One region of the Planococcus plakortidis genome, then DNA from elsewhere that is predicted to be linked to it. Evidence: predicted binding sites of a transcription regulator. Region 1 holds the regulator's gene; the other holds the start of a gene.
The links. The regulator NrdR, encoded in region 1, represses ribonucleotide reductase genes. The targets are predictions, from matches to a motif close to AACACNATATATNGTGTT.

Region 1 (8,030 bases):
AAATCATCCACCATATCCTCATGTACCGCCAGCTGGGCAAATTGCTGTCGACATATATCGAAGGCTTATTGAAAGAGATCCATGAGGACGGCAAGATCCATACCCGTTTCCAGCAGGCGTTGACGACGACCGGCAGGCTCAGTTCGACCAACCCGAACTTGCAGAACATTCCGGTGCGCCTGGAAGAGGGGCGCAAGATCCGCAAAGCATTCGTCCCATCAGAATCCGGATGGGTGATGGTCGCAGCAGACTATTCCCAGATCGAATTGCGCGTACTCGCCCATATGTCGAAAGACAAGAGCTTGATCGAAGCTTTTAAGGCAGACCTTGACATCCATACGAAAACGGCGAGCGATGTCTTCAATGTCACGCTGGAAGAAGTGACATCGGATATGCGCCGCGCCGCCAAAGCGGTAAACTTCGGCATCGTTTATGGCATCAGCGATTATGGCTTGTCCCAAAGCCTGAATATCACCCGGAAAGAAGCGGCTGATTTCATCGAGAAATATTTAGCCAGCTTCCCGGGCGTCCAGGGCTATATGAGTTCAATCGTCGAACAGGCAAAAAAAGACGGCTATGTCACAACCCTGATGAACCGTCGCCGCTATTTGCCGGACATCAATAGCTCGAACTTCAATTTGCGCAGCTTTGCCGAACGTACCGCGATGAATACGCCGATACAGGGCAGTGCAGCCGATATCATCAAACAGGCGATGATCGAAATGGATGCGGCGCTTGAGCGTGAAGGCTTAAAATCGAGAATGCTCCTGCAGGTCCACGATGAGCTCATTTTCGAAGCGCCGCCCGAAGAAATCGATCGATTAATGAAGCTGGTACCCGAAATCATGGAATCTGCAGTGGAACTGAATGTCCCGTTAAAAGTGGATATCGCGACCGGGGACACCTGGTACGATACCAAATAAGGAGGAATATGCGATGCCGGAACTTCCGGAAGTAGAAGGGGTGGTCCGGCAAATCCGCCCCGTATCGATCGGCAAGCGGATCGTTTCGGTCGATGTGTCCGATACGATCCGAAAATCAAAGCAAGCAGGCAAGGATGCGATCTTGAAGCGCATCGAAGCGGATGATTTCCAAGAACGGCTGGCCGGAGCCCAAATACTCGCCGTCGAACGGCGCAGCAAATATATCTATATGACCATGAAAAACGAGCAGGAATTCCTGCTCGTCAACCATTTGGGGATGTCGGGGGCCTGGTTTTTCGTCGATAGCCTGCTGGCGATCCCGGAAGATAAGTTCAGGCGCCACGTCCATGTGGTGCTGACGCTTGATGATGGCAACCTGCTGGCCTTCTCGGACATCCGGCGTTTTGGGGAGATGCGGGTGCTGGAGACCGAAGCCGATTTCCCGCCGCTCCTATTGATGGCGCCGGAGCCGTTTGCAGACGGGGCGCTGGAGTGGTTTTTACAGCAAGCGGAAAGCCCGAAATTCCGCAACAAGCCGATCAAGGAAGTCATCATGGACGGCACGGTCATCTCGGGATGCGGCAATATATACGCCACCGAAGCCTTGTTCCGCATGAAGATCCATCCGAAGCGTGCCGCAAGCCGCATCAGCCGCAAGCGGAAAATTGAATTGTTCCAGGCGATAGCCGCCATTTTGCTTGAGAGCATTGAAGCGGGTGGCAGCACGATTTCCGATTACCGCAACATCAACGGGGAGTCGGGCAGCATGCAGAACCGTTTCGGCATGTACGGCAAGAAGACGTGCACAATTTGCGGCACAGAGACCAAAACAGTGAAAATTGCGAGCCGGGCGTCTGTCTATTGCCCGTCTTGCCAGAAATGAGGAAACTACATGATCATTGGACTCACGGGTAGCATCGCGAGCGGCAAAAGCACTGTCTCGCAGATGCTCAAGGAATTGGGATATCCGGTCGTTGACGCCGACCTGGTCGCCAGGCAAGTCGTCGAACCCGGAACGGAAACCTTGCAGAGCATCGAGCAAGCATTCGGCCCGGAAGTGATACGTGCGGATGGCTCGATGGACCGCGAGAAAGTCGGGGCGATCATCTTCAATGATCCTGCGAGCCGAAAAAAACTGAATGATATCATCCACCCGGCAATACGCCGGGAGATGCTTAGGCAGCGCCAAGCATTTTTGGCTGAAGGATATGAAACCGTTATCATGGACATCCCGCTCCTATTTGAAAGCAAGCTCCAGCATATGGTCGATAAGATCCTGGTCGTCAGCGTATCGGAACAAGAACAATTGAAACGCCTCATGGAGCGTAACGGCTTGACTGAACAGGAGGCAAAGGCGCGGATCGCCTCGCAATTGCCGATGGTCGTCAAAGAAGAAGGGGCGGATGAAGTGCTCGACAACAACGGTTCCGTGGATGATACAAAACGCCAATTGAAGCGCATATTGGACAATTGGCTGACACATCCGTAAAAAAGTATGCGCTTTCTTCTGTTTTCAGGTTCTCTAAAGAGAATAATGTGTTATACTATATATCGAATTGAAAAATATGAGTATGACTTATTTAATTGGAGGACAAATACATGACAGTTTCGATTGCAATTAACGGGTTTGGCCGCATCGGCCGTATGGTTTTCAGACAAGCGGTATTGATGGATGACGTGACAATTTCGGCGGTAAATGCCAGTTATCCGGCTGAAACGCTTGCTCATTTGATTAAGTATGACACAAACCACGGTACTTTTGCCGGAGAAGTGAAAGCTGAAGAAAATGCGTTGGTTGTAAACGGAAAGCGTATTCAATTGGTGAGCGAGCGCGATCCATTGAAACTCCCATGGGGCGAAATGGGCGTCGACATCGTCATCGAAGCCACAGGCAAGTTCAATTCGCGCGATAAAGCGGCGCTTCATCTGGAAGCCGGCGCGAAAAAAGTCATCCTGACTGCTCCTGGTAAAAATGAGGACATCACGATCGTCATGGGCGTCAACGATGATAAATTGGATGTCGAGAAACACGATATCATCTCGAATGCCAGCTGCACGACCAATTGCCTGGCTCCTGTCGCGAAAGTCTTGAACGATGCATTCGGCATCGAAAATGGCTTGATGACGACTGTCCATGCCTATACCAACGACCAGAAGAACCTGGATAACCCGCATAAGGACCTTCGCCGCGCCCGCGCTTGTGCACAGTCGATCATCCCGACTTCCACAGGGGCTGCAAAAGCATTGTCGCTGGTTCTTCCTGAGCTGGAAGGGAAATTGCATGGCCTGGCACTGCGTGTACCGACGCCGAATGTGTCACTTGTCGACCTGGTCGTCGATGTCCAGCAGGATGTCACGGTAGAACAGGTCAACCGCGCATTCACGGAAGCATCGGAAGGCGCGCTTGCGGGCATCCTCGATTTGACCATGGAACCGCTCGTGTCGATCGATTTCAATACGAACCCAAGCTCTGCAATCGTTGATGGATTGACCACCATTGTCATGGGCGACCGCAAAGTGAAAGTGCTCGCTTGGTATGATAACGAATGGGGCTACTCGGCCCGCGTTGTCGACTTGATGAAAAAAGTAGCCAATTCCATGGCTGTCGCTTCAAAATAATGCTGAAAGATTCCGCATTCCTCCTTATTGGAAGAGCGGAATCTTTTTTGTTTTTATATTGAAAAAATTTTTCTTCGGGAGCATTTATTTATTGCATTTCGAAAACATTCATCATATACTATGAATCGTAGCCGGAAACGGATGCCACTTCTCAATTTCTATTTATCATGTAGAGCAAGGAATTAGGAGCGTATATACTTATTCTTATGGCTGCTTAAAGGGTTAGGACCTCTCTGGACTAACTTTCCCCCGTGGTAGTCAACTTTGAATATTTTGCGCAAAACCAAAATGTTATCAAAGGGGGAAACGAACCATGGAAACTATGGGACGTCACGTAATCGCAGAACTTTGGCAGTGTGATTTTGACAAATTAAACGATATGGATTATATCGAAAAGACTTTTGTTGATGCAGCACTCAAATCAGGTGCGGAAATCCGCGAAGTCGCTTTTCATAAATTTGCACCACAGGGTGTCAGCGGCGTAGTCATCATTTCGGAATCACACCTGACCATCCACAGCTTCCCGGAACACGGCTATGCAAGTGTCGATGTGTATACTTGCGGAGATCTTGATCCGACAATTGCAGCTGATTACATCGCACAAGCTTTGGATTCAAAGCAGAGCGAAGTAACGGAAGTGCCACGCGGCATGGGGCCAGTCGGCGCTGGAGCGACCAAAGTGTCACTGACAGTGTAACCGGCCGTTAATAATGCAAAACACAAGCAGAGGAGAAAATCCTCTGCTTTTTCTAATGTTTGGGGAATTTTTTTGTTATACTGTTACTACTAGATAGAGAATTTTCGGGGAGATGTCTACCATGAAATGTCCAGCTTGCCAGCATAACGGCACCCGCGTAGTAGATTCGCGGCCAATAGACGAAATGAAATCAATCCGCAGGCGCCGTGAATGCGAAGCTTGCGGCTACCGCTTCACTACGTTCGAGAAGGTGGAGGAAATGCCGCTGATCGTCGTGAAGAAAGACGGCTCCCGTGAGGAATTCAGCCGCGAGAAAGTGTTGCGCGGCTTGATCAGGGCATGTGAAAAACGGCCGGTCTCGCTCGATAGGCTTGAAGAGGTCGTATTCGATATTGAAAAAGAACTTCGCCGCAGCGGCAATCCTGAAGTGAAATCAGAAGAGGTCGGAGAACTGGTCATGAACCGCTTGGCGGATATCGATGAAGTCGCCTATGTCCGCTTCGCTTCCGTCTATCGCCAGTTCAAAGACATTACGGTCTTTATCGATGAACTGAAAGAACTGCTCGACCGCAATCCCGGCGACAAAGACAGTAAATAAGGCGGTGAGCACATGATGTTATACAATGAACTCCAGCCCGCCGATTCGTACCGGATCCGCATGCCATACCCGTTCTCCAATTATGACCGTCAATTGCTGACGCTGCTCTATCAGCCGATGGTCGGTCCGGATGCCGTCTCCCTCTATTTGACGCTATGGGCAGACGGGGAGATGGGCTCTGGGGATTCGACGCATTACGCATTGATGAACACGCTCGGAAAACCGGTCAAGGCGATTTTTGAATCCCGTATCCAGCTCGAAGCGATCGGGTTATTGAAAACTTTCCGCAAGGACGGGGAAGGCCGTTCTTTCATATATGAACTGTGCCCGCCGCTCGACCCGAAAACTTTTTTTGCCGATCCGCTTTTGTCGATGTTCTTGTTCAGCAAGGTCGGGGAATCTTCGTATCGCCGGGTCCGTGACCGGTTCCTCATACAGACGCCGCTCGCCGAAGGATATGAAGAAGTCTCCAGGACCTTCACCGATATTTTCCAGCCAGTGCACGCCAAGTCTGGCTACCCTGCAGATCAACAAGATTTTGAAGCGCGGACGGACGGGAAATACGAGATGGAGCAGGATTTCGATTTTGCGCTGTTGCGACAAGGTCTCTCCGAGCAGCTTGTGCCGAAGCGTGTATTGACGCCGGCCATCCGTAACTTTATCGTAAAGCTTTCGTTTCTCTACGGGTTTGGCCCGCTTGAGATGCAAAAAGTCATCTTGCTGGCGATTGAAGATGATTACCGGATAGATGAGGAAGGGCTGCGCAAGGCTGCTTCCGATTATTATAAGATGACCGTCACCACCACTGCGCCAAAGCTGGAGCCAGTCAAGGAGGCAGAGCCGACAGCGAAGGAACCAAAAACGACACAGTCGTCGTCAAACAAAGAAGACGAGTTGATCGCTTATTTGGAATCGGCATCGCCGATCCAAGTATTGCGGGATATCGCAGACGGAAAAGAACCGCTGCCAGCGGATGTGCAATTGGCGAACCAATTGGTAACGCAGCATGGCATGGAGCCGGCTGTCGTCAATGTGCTGCTTCAATACGTCCTGTTGCGTACGGATATGAAATTGACGAAAGCATATGTAGAAAAGATTGCATCGCATTGGTTGAGAAAAAATGTCACGACAGCCAAGCAGGCGATGGAATTTGCACGTATCGAACACGAGCAATACATGAAATGGAAAAACGAATCAAGTACCGCACCGAAACGTGCGCCATCTTCCGGCCGCAAGCCGATCCGCGAAGAAAAATTACCGGAATGGTTCAATAAAAAAGATGAAGTGGAAACACCTGTGCAAGGGGCTTCGAGCGAACAGCTCGAACAAGAAAAGCAGAAGATGCTTGCGAAGCTTGCGTTGAAGAGAAGGAAGGGTGATTAAATGGAACCGATTCGTGAAACGATGAAGCGAGTTGTCAATGCGCCCTCATTTTCCGAGCGCTATGATGCAATGAAGAAAGAAGTGCTGGAACATCCCGGCGTCCTCAAGTTCCTGAAAGAACATGAAGAGGAAATTGACGGGCCGACAGTGGAAAAAGGCATGGGCAAGCTATATGAGTATATTGACCAGTCGCATGACTGCAATAAATGCCCAAATCTCGGTGGCTGCATCAATCATTTAAAAGGATTCGAACCGAATCTGGTGCTAGAGCGGGGCAATATCGGCATCTCCTACACGAAATGCCGTTTGAAAGCAGTGGAAGACAATAAGCGCCACGCGTCATCGTTGATCCACAGCATGTACATGCCAAAAGAAGTCATGCAGGCGAGATTCGAAAGTTTTGAATTGGATGACCGGAGGCTCCCTGCCTTCCGGGCAGTCGATGAATTCTTGGAACAAGCGAACGGCCCGGATTCCCTTCCGGAAAAAGGATTGTATCTGTACGGGAAATTCGGTACCGGCAAATCATATTTGCTCGGCGCAGTGGCGAATGAACTGGCGGAAGTCAATGTCAAATCGGTTCTAGTGTTCGTTCCGGAATTCATGCGCGAAATGAAGCAGGCGATCGGCGACCATACGCTCCAGGAGAAAATCGAATACGTCAAAAAGGCCGACGTCCTCATGCTCGATGACATCGGGGCTGAAGCGATGTCGAGCTGGACGCGCGATGAAGTGCTTGGCACAATCCTTCATTACCGGATGGCGGAAAAATTGCCGACATTCATGAGTTCGAACTTCAGTTATTCAGAACTTGCGCACCATCTGACGTATTCACAGCGCGGCGAAAAAGAAGACTTGAAAGCAGCGCGCATCATGGAACGGATCCAGGCGCTGACAGTCCCGGTCAAACTTGAAGGCGAAAACCGCCGCAACAAGCAATAGAAACTATTGCCTTTTGATTTTTTTCATCGTATAGTAAGAATCATCAATATTGATTTACATGCAATGACAAGGACATGATCGATTGCGCATGGCACACAGAGAGGGAAGACATGGCTGAAAGCTTCCCGGCACAGCGTTTTCGGTTACCCCCTTCGAGCAGCGCCTGCGAACTCCAGTAGCAGGCGACGGTACCGGCCCGTTAGCCGATGCAGAGCTTCATTCCGCGCGCAAGAACGGTGCGGAAGAGAAGAAGGGTGGAACCACGAACAGAGCTTCGTCCCTTTTGGGATGGAGCTTTTTGTGTGGAAAAAAAGAAAAGCGGAAGCTGCCGTTATGCTCCGACAGGCGTAAGCCGGGTTCCCGAAGCGGCGCTTTTTGCTGCATAGGGAAACTGGCTTACGACCCGAGGAGCAGGCAGCTGAAGCTAGACACCAAGAAAAGCGGAAGCTGCCGTTATGCTCTGACAGGCGTAAGGCAGGGTTCCGAAGCGGCGCTGTTTGCCGCACAAGGAGGCTGGCTTACGACCCGAGGAGCAGGCAGCTGTAGCTGGACACCAAGAAAGCCGGAAACGCTGAACCAGACCCTGTGGTTCGCGATTCACCCAAATCACTTAAAGGAGAGATTCATATGACAGACATGATTCAACTAACATTTCCGGATGGCGCAGTAAAAGAGTTCGAAAAAGGAACATCCACTGAAGAGATCGCTCAATCGATCAGCCCCGGCCTTCGCAAAAAAGCGGTAGCGGGCAAACTGTCAGGCAAGTTGGTCGACTTGAAAGCCCCACTCGAAGAGGACGGCGATATCGCGATCATCACTCCGGAATCCGAAGAAGCCTTGGAAGTGCTGCGCCACAGTTCAGCGCATT
Region 2 (8,030 bases), 210 kb from region 1:
GGACAACCAACCACTCATCTTTGAAATGACCAAACAAGGCCGTGTCGGCTACAGCCTGCCGGAACTTGATGTGCCGGAAGTGGATTTGAACGAACTGCTCGGACAAGAGCTTGTCCGTGAGGAATTTGCAGAATTGCCGGAAGTCTCGGAGCTCGATATCATGCGCCATTACACAGCGCTGTCAAAACGCAATCACGGTGTCGATTCCGGGTTCTATCCGCTCGGTTCGTGCACGATGAAATACAACCCGAAAATCAATGAATCCGTTGCCCGCTATTCAGGTTTCGCGAACATCCATCCACTGCAGGAGGAATCGACTGTGCAGGGCGCAATGGAATTGATGTATGACCTTCAGGAACATTTGAAGGAAATCACCGGCATGGACGAAGTGACGCTGCAGCCGGCTGCAGGCGCACACGGTGAATGGACGGGCCTCATGATGATCCGCGCATTCCACGAAGCGAACGGCGATTTCAACCGCACGAAAGTCATCGTGCCTGATTCTGCCCACGGAACGAACCCGGCTTCTGCGACAGTCGCCGGTTTCGAAACGGTGACCGTGAAATCGAACGAACACGGGCTTGTCGACCTTGAGGATTTGAAGCGCGTAGTCGGCGACGACACGGCGGCACTCATGCTGACGAACCCGAACACGCTTGGCCTGTTCGAGGAAGACATTCTCGAGATGGCCTCGATCATCCATGGTGTCGGCGGCAAGTTGTATTACGATGGCGCGAACTTGAATGCCGTCATGTCGAAAGCACGCCCTGGCGACATGGGCTTTGATGTCGTCCATTTGAACTTGCACAAGACCTTCACGGGCCCTCACGGCGGTGGCGGCCCAGGATCTGGCCCAGTCGGCGTGCAAGAGGACCTGATCCCGTATTTGCCGAAGCCGATCCTCATCAAGACCGATGAAGGCTTCGCATTCGATTACGACCGCCCTGAATCCATCGGCCGTGTCAAACCGTTCTATGGCAACTTCGGCATCAACGTCCGCGCCTATACTTATATCCGCACGATGGGGCCGGATGGCTTGAAGAAAGTGACGGAATACGCCGTCTTGAATGCCAATTACATGATGAGACGCCTCGCGCCTCATTTCGATTTGCCGTACGACCGCCATTGCAAGCATGAATTCGTCTTGAGCGGCCGCCGCCAGAAGAAACTCGGCGTCAGAACACTCGATATGGCGAAACGCCTGCTTGATTTCGGTTACCATCCGCCGACGATCTACTTCCCGCTCAACGTGGAAGAAGGCATGATGATCGAGCCGACCGAGACGGAATCAAAAGAGACGCTCGATAACTTTATCGATGCGATGATCCAGATTGCGCGTGAAGTGGAAGAAAATCCAGAGATCGTGCAGAATGCACCGCACACGACGGTCATCAACCGGCTCGATGAAACGAAAGCGGCACGCAAGCCAGTGCTCCGTTACCAGAAGCAGTCAGCTAGCGAATAAGATAGAAAAAATCCCGGATGCATTCGCTTCCGGGATTTTTTCGGTTATTTGGATTTGATTTTGCCTGTCCATTTCTTAAAGCCGCCCTGCAATTGGAACAATTGGTCATAGCCTTTTTTCTTCAGGAACAATGCGACGCGACCGCTTCTTGCACCGTTTTGGTCATATAGGTAGACCGGCTTGTCTGCGCGGATTTCCTTATAGCGCTGGCGCAATTGCGATTGCGGGATATTGCGCGCCCCGAGGATGTGGCCGGCTGCAAAGTCTTTCGGTTCCCGGACATCGATGAGCTGCGCTTTTCTGTAGCCTTGGATGAATTCTTCCTGGTTCAAGTCGGTAACTGCCTTGCGGATGCGCAGGAAGGAAACGACCGCAAAAATGAGGATGGCGATGACGACACCCAATGTGATGTACAATAATTCCACTATTCTTGCCCCTTTCTATACTTCCCCATTATAAGAGATAAGGTGGCGGATATTCAATGGCTATGTTACAGTAATCGAGGCAAATCAGAGGCAATCCTGTGAAGCCTGGGGGCATGAACCGCATTGCGGCCATCCTTTCGGTTGTCAAGCGAATTCCGCAGGAAATTAACCCGTTTTTTGCGCCAGAATATGCGAACATACGTGTCTTTCGTCTCATTTTGAAGGAAGTGTGAACGCGTAACCCTTGCCATTGCTCGGTTATTCGGGCAAGACGATTTTCCATCAGAAAAATGTTATTGCGAGTGAGTTTCAATATATAGTATCATGGGAAATGTAATAATACTATATATAGTGTTCACTCCATATAATACAAAGGAGGATTTGTCAAATGGTTTCAGCCACACAATCCGATTATACATTAAACATTGAATCATTGAACAAAGACATCGAGGCTTTCCCTCAAGTCCATGCAATCACGAAGGATATGAAGAAGACCCATAAAGGCGTCTCCCGCCTGGTCATGATCGACCGCTATTCCTTCAAGGATACCAGCAAGAGCACGTTGAAGCCTGGTGATTTCGTCGTTCTGACAGTCAAGGAAGACCCGAAATTCCCTGCGCGCGGGCTTGGATATATCGTTTCGATCGATAAAGATGCGAACAAGGCGCGCGTATGGATCGAAGAGGATTACCGCAGTGCGATCGACAATCCTGAAGAAGTGGAACAAGGCATCGTCAACCGCCCGATCGATGTCATCGAGAAACCGCTCGAAGTGTTTTATGAGCAAATCGCCAAACGCAACGCCACAGGCCTTTCCGCAGTCGAGAAAACGCCTGAAAAGCAAAGCGAATGGTTCGAAAAATTCTACGAGCAACTCGTCAACTTGAATTTCGTGCCGGCCGGCCGCGTCCTTTACGGTGCAGGCGCCGAGACAGATGTCACCTATTTTAACTGCTACGTGATGCCTTTTGTTGCCGATTCACGGGAAGGCATATCTGACCATCGCAAGCAAGTGATGGAAATCATGAGCCGGGGCGGCGGCGTCGGGACGAACGGATCGACACTTCGCCCGCGCAATACACTCGCCCGTGGTGTCAACGGCAAATCATCCGGTTCCGTATCCTGGCTGGACGATATCGCCAAACTGACGCATCTGGTCGAACAGGGCGGTTCGCGCCGCGGTGCGCAGATGATTATGCTTGCCGACTGGCATCCGGATATCGTAGAGTTCATCATTTCCAAAATGCAGAATCCGCGTATACTGCGGTACTTGATCGAAAATACCCAAGACGAGACGATCAAGCGCCTCGCGAACGATAAATTGAAGTTCAAGCCTTTGACGGAGCAGGAAGAAGCGATGTATCAAGGTTTGCTTAACTACCGTGCCATCCCGGGCATGGGCGGATTCAATGAGAAGATCATGCGTGATGCGGAGACGAAACTGCGCGATGGCGGCACATTCTCCGTCCATAACGAAGAATTCCTCACCGGCGCCAATATTTCCGTCACCTTGACGAAGGATTTCATGGAAGCGGTCGAAAAAGACAGTGATTTCGAATTGCGTTTCCCGGCGGTCGAATCATACTCACCGGAAGAGATGGCCATCTACAACGAAGAATGGCATAAGATCGGCGATGTGCGTGAATGGGAGCGTCTCGGGCACAAAGTCCGCACCTATCGTGTCATTAAAGCGCGCGAACTGTGGAATTTGATCAATGTGTGCGCAACATACTCGGCAGAACCCGGCATCTTCTTTATCGACAACGCCAATGAAAAGACGAACGCGACAGCTTACGGACAAAAAGTCGTGGCGACGAACCCTTGCGGAGAACAGCCGCTCGCGCCATACTCCGTGTGCAACTTGGCGGCCGTCAATTTGGCACGCTTCGCCGATCCGAAAACGAAGCAAGTCGATTTTGAAGCGCTGAAAGAAACGGTGCGCGTCGGGGTCCGCATGCAGGATAATGTCATCGACGCAACGCCTTATTTCCTGGAGGAAAACCGCGTGCAGGCGCTCGGCGAACGCCGCGTAGGGCTTGGCGTCATGGGCCTCGCTGACTTGCTCATCTATTCCGACCGTGAATACGGTTCGCCGGAGGGCAATGAGCTGGTCGATGAAATCTTCAAGACCATTGCGGTTGCCGCATACGAAGCATCCACTGAACTCGCTGAAGAGCGCGGCAGTTTCCCGTTCCTCGTCGGCGAAACAGACGCGGAAACCGAGAATCTTCGCCGTGCTTTCACGGAAACCGGCTTTATGCAAGGCATGCCAGAAGAAATCCGCCAGGCGGTAATGGCTAAAGGAATCCGCAACTCGCACTTGTTGACGGTGGCGCCGACTGGCTCGACCGGGACGATGGTCGGGGTATCGACAGGTCTCGAACCATATTATTCATTCACCTACTACCGCAGCGGCCGCCTCGGGAAATTCATCGAAGTGAAAGCGGATATTGTTCGCGAATACTTGAAGAACAACCCGGACGCAGACGAAGACAATCTGCCGGAAGCATTTGTCACATCCATGGACCTTGCGCCGGAAGCGCATGCGGACGTACAGTGCATCATCCAGCGTTGGATCGATTCCTCGATCTCGAAAACCGTCAATGCGCCAAAAGGCTATACGGTGGAACAGGTCGAAGGCGTCTATGAGCGTCTTTACAGAGGCGGTGCCAAAGGCGGCACAGTGTATGTCGATGGTAGCCGCGATTCACAAGTGCTGACTTTGAGAGCGGAAGACAATACGTTCGAAGAAGAGCATAAAGAAGAAGACACCGGCAAGCGCCCGGTCGTCTTGATCGATACCATCCAGGATTTGCGTTCGACCAATGTCACGATTGGATCGGAAGTCGGCAATACCTGCCCTGTCTGCCGTAAAGGGACAGTGGAAGAAATGGGCGGATGCAACACATGCACAAACTGTGCAGCCCAATTGAAATGCGGATTGTAACAGATCCGTGCGCCCTGGGAACACCCCGGGGCCGGAAGGGAGCGGAAGCCAACATAGGCTTCCGCTTTTTTTCGGGCTTGAGGGACCTGCTTTCCTGCTTGCCGCCGATAATACGTATGCTAGAATGGAAAAGGAACGCAAAGAAAGGGGTGCAAGGGGCATGAGAGTCTTGGTGTTGAACGGTCCCAACTTGAACCGTCTTGGGAAACGCGACAAACAAAAGTACGGCAGCTTCACGTTACAGGAACTTGAACGGGAACTGCAGGAGTTCGCCGATGGGGAAGGCTTCGAACTGATCTGCCGCCAGTCCAATCATGAAGGCGAACTGATCGATTGGATCCACGGCGCGGACGATGATGCCATTTCCGGCATCGTCTTGAATGCCGGTGCGTATACGCATACAAGCATCGCTATCCGCGATGCCATCGAATCGATCCAAGTGCCGGTCGTCGAAGTACATATTTCCAATATCCATGGGCGTGAAGAGTTCCGCCACCATTCCCATATCGCCCCGGTAGCAATTGGCCAAATCGCCGGCTTCGGCAAGGACGTCTACCGGCTGGGGCTCCAGGCACTCCTGCTTCGACAACAGAAAGGATGAAACTGATGAAATTGATGAAACTGCGCGAACAAATGCAAAAGCGGGAATTGGATTCCCTGCTGGTGACAAATCCGTACAATCTTCGTTTTATTACAGGCTTCACCGGAACGGCCGGGCTTGCGCTCATTACGCCGAATGACGCCTGGTTCATTACCGACTTCCGTTACACCGAGCAGGCAGGGGAACAAGTCAAGGAATTCAAGGTGGTGCAGGCACAAAAAGGCTTGATTGACGAAGTGGCGCGCATTGCCGGGGAAGCGGCGGTCGAGCGGCTGGCTTTCGAACAGGATTATATGACCTTTGCGACCTATTCGCAGTATCAGGAAAAACTAACCGCGACGCTCGAACCGGTAAGCGGGGTGATCGAAAAGCTGCGCATGGTGAAATCACCGGAAGAACTAGAGGTGCTGAAAGCGGCAGCCAAGATCGCCGACGATGCATTCGAACATATTTGCTCGTACATTAAGGCGGGAATGACAGAACTGGAAGTTTCCAATGAACTGGAATTCTTCATGCGTTCACAAGGCGCGACTTCCTCTTCATTCGACATCATCGTCGCCTCGGGCTTGCGTTCTGCGTTGCCGCATGGCGTTGCGTCCGATAAAAAAATCGAACAAGGCGATCTCATCACGCTCGATTTCGGCGCATTGTACAATGGCTACGTATCTGACATCACGCGCACCGTTGCGGTCGGCGAACCTTCCGACAAGCTCAAGGAAATCTATCAAGTAGTGCTGGATTCACAAATGTTGGCACTCGAGAAAATCAAGCCGGGCATGACCGGGATCGAAGCGGATGCCATCGCTCGCGATTACATCAAATCTAAAGGCTACGGGGAAGCGTTCGGTCACTCGACAGGGCACGGCATCGGGCTCGAGGTCCACGAAGGGCCAGGGTTGTCGTTCCGCTCGGAAACCGTCCTTGAACCGGGCATGGCTGTGACGGTCGAACCGGGCATCTATTTGCCGGGAATTGGCGGAGTGCGCATCGAAGATGATATACTGATTACCGAAACGGGGAATGAACGCTTGACGCATTCTTCCAAAGAGCTTCGCATTTTATAATAAACGGAGGAACTACAATGATTTCAGTAAATGATTTTAAAACAGGATTGACCATCGAAGTGGATAACGATATTTGGCGCGTGATGGAATTCCAGCACGTAAAACCGGGTAAAGGCGCAGCATTCGTTCGCTCGAAGCTACGCAATTTGCGCACGGGAGCGGTCAACGAAAAAACATTCCGCGCCGGCGAAAAAGTGGCGAAAGCGCAGATCGATAACCGCAAGATGCAGTATTTGTACGCAAGTGGCGATATGCATGCGTTCATGGACACGGAAACATACGACCAGATCGAATTGCCGGAAAAAAGCATTGAATATGAACTGAAATTCCTCCAGGAAAACATGGAAGTACAGGTCATCCAATACCACGGCGAAGTGCTTGGCGTCGAATTGCCGAACACGGTCGTCCTCGAAGTGGCTGAAACAGACCCGGGCATCAAGGGAGACACAGCGAGCGGTGGTTCAAAACCGGCGATCCTGACAACGGGCCTATCCGTGCAGGTGCCGTTCTTCATCAACCAAGGGGATAAACTAATCATCAATACCACCGATTCTTCGTACGTATCCCGCGCTCAATAAGTAGGAAAGGCCTCTTTTATGAGGCCTTTTTTTAAAAAAACAGCCTCGCTATTTCAAAATGATTCAAAAAAGTCTAAAATGGAGAGGTAGCTAAAAATAATACATAACAGGGGAGTAGGTATAATATGAAAATCCAAGAAATTCGCGAAATCATTAAATTGGTGGATAATTCTTCCATCAACGAATTCAGCTATGAATTCGATGGGGTCAAAGTCAAGATGAAGAAGAATTCAGCCGGCTCTGCACAGCCGTCGGCAACGGTACAGCCGCAAGTGGCAGAAGAGCCTGCACAGGCGCCTGCGCCGGCAGCCCCGAAACAGGCGGAACCAACTCAAGCTGCGCCGACAGAACAGCCTGTCCAAACGGAAACTGCTGAGCCTGCGGGCGCGTCCAATGAAGACTTGCACAAAATCCTGTCTCCGATGGTCGGCACGTTCTATCAATCGCCGTCACCGGAAGATGATCCATACGTGGCTGTAGGGACAAAAGTTTCTTCAGACCAAGTCGTTTGCATCGTTGAAGCGATGAAGCTCTTTAACGAAATCGAAGCAGAAGTGGATGGGGAAATCGCTGAGATCCTAGTCAAAGATGGCCAGTTGGTCGAATACGGTCAGCCATTGTTCCTCGTAAAAGCAAACTAAGGGGGGAGCTGACGATGATGAAAAAAGTATTGATTGCCAACCGCGGCGAAATTGCCGTGCGGATCATCCGCGCCTGTAAAGAGCTCGATATCCAGACCGTTGCAGTTTATTCGGAAGCGGACAAAGAAGCATTGCATGTTGAATTGGCCGATGAAGCGTATTGCATCGGGCCGAAGTTATCAAAAGACAGCTATTTGAACTTCTCCAACATCATCAGCGTCGCAAAACTGACGAATTGCGACGGCATCCACCCGGGGTATGGTTTCCTCGCTGAAAATTCGAGCTTCGCCGAATTATGTGAAGCGTGCG

Region 2: a site for NrdR is predicted at 2,229-2,246, ahead of BBI15_RS07915 (vitamin B12-dependent ribonucleotide reductase). Genes of this name have one in related genera too.

What each region holds. Positions count from the first base shown of each region.
Region 1 is NZ_CP016539.2:1,350,183-1,358,212, forward strand. It holds gene polA (DNA polymerase I) at 1-923, shown strand, start outside; gene mutM (bifunctional DNA-formamidopyrimidine glycosylase/DNA-(apurinic or apyrimidinic site) lyase) at 937-1,806, shown strand; gene coaE (dephospho-CoA kinase) at 1,816-2,412, shown strand; gene BBI15_RS06885 (glyceraldehyde-3-phosphate dehydrogenase) at 2,523-3,542, shown strand; gene speD (adenosylmethionine decarboxylase) at 3,856-4,239, shown strand; gene nrdR (transcriptional regulator NrdR) at 4,361-4,837, shown strand; gene BBI15_RS06900 (replication initiation and membrane attachment family protein) at 4,850-6,220, shown strand; gene dnaI (primosomal protein DnaI) at 6,221-7,162, shown strand; gene thrS (threonine--tRNA ligase) at 7,790-8,030, shown strand, end outside.
Region 2 is NZ_CP016539.2:1,557,202-1,565,231, forward strand. It holds gene gcvPB (aminomethyl-transferring glycine dehydrogenase subunit GcvPB) at 1-1,465, shown strand, start outside; gene BBI15_RS07910 (rhodanese-like domain-containing protein) at 1,510-1,890, opposite strand; gene BBI15_RS07915 (vitamin B12-dependent ribonucleotide reductase) at 2,279-4,837, shown strand; gene aroQ (type II 3-dehydroquinate dehydratase) at 4,998-5,438, shown strand; gene BBI15_RS07925 (M24 family metallopeptidase) at 5,444-6,502, shown strand; gene efp (elongation factor P) at 6,520-7,080, shown strand; gene accB (acetyl-CoA carboxylase biotin carboxyl carrier protein) at 7,206-7,721, shown strand; gene accC (acetyl-CoA carboxylase biotin carboxylase subunit) at 7,736-8,030, shown strand, end outside.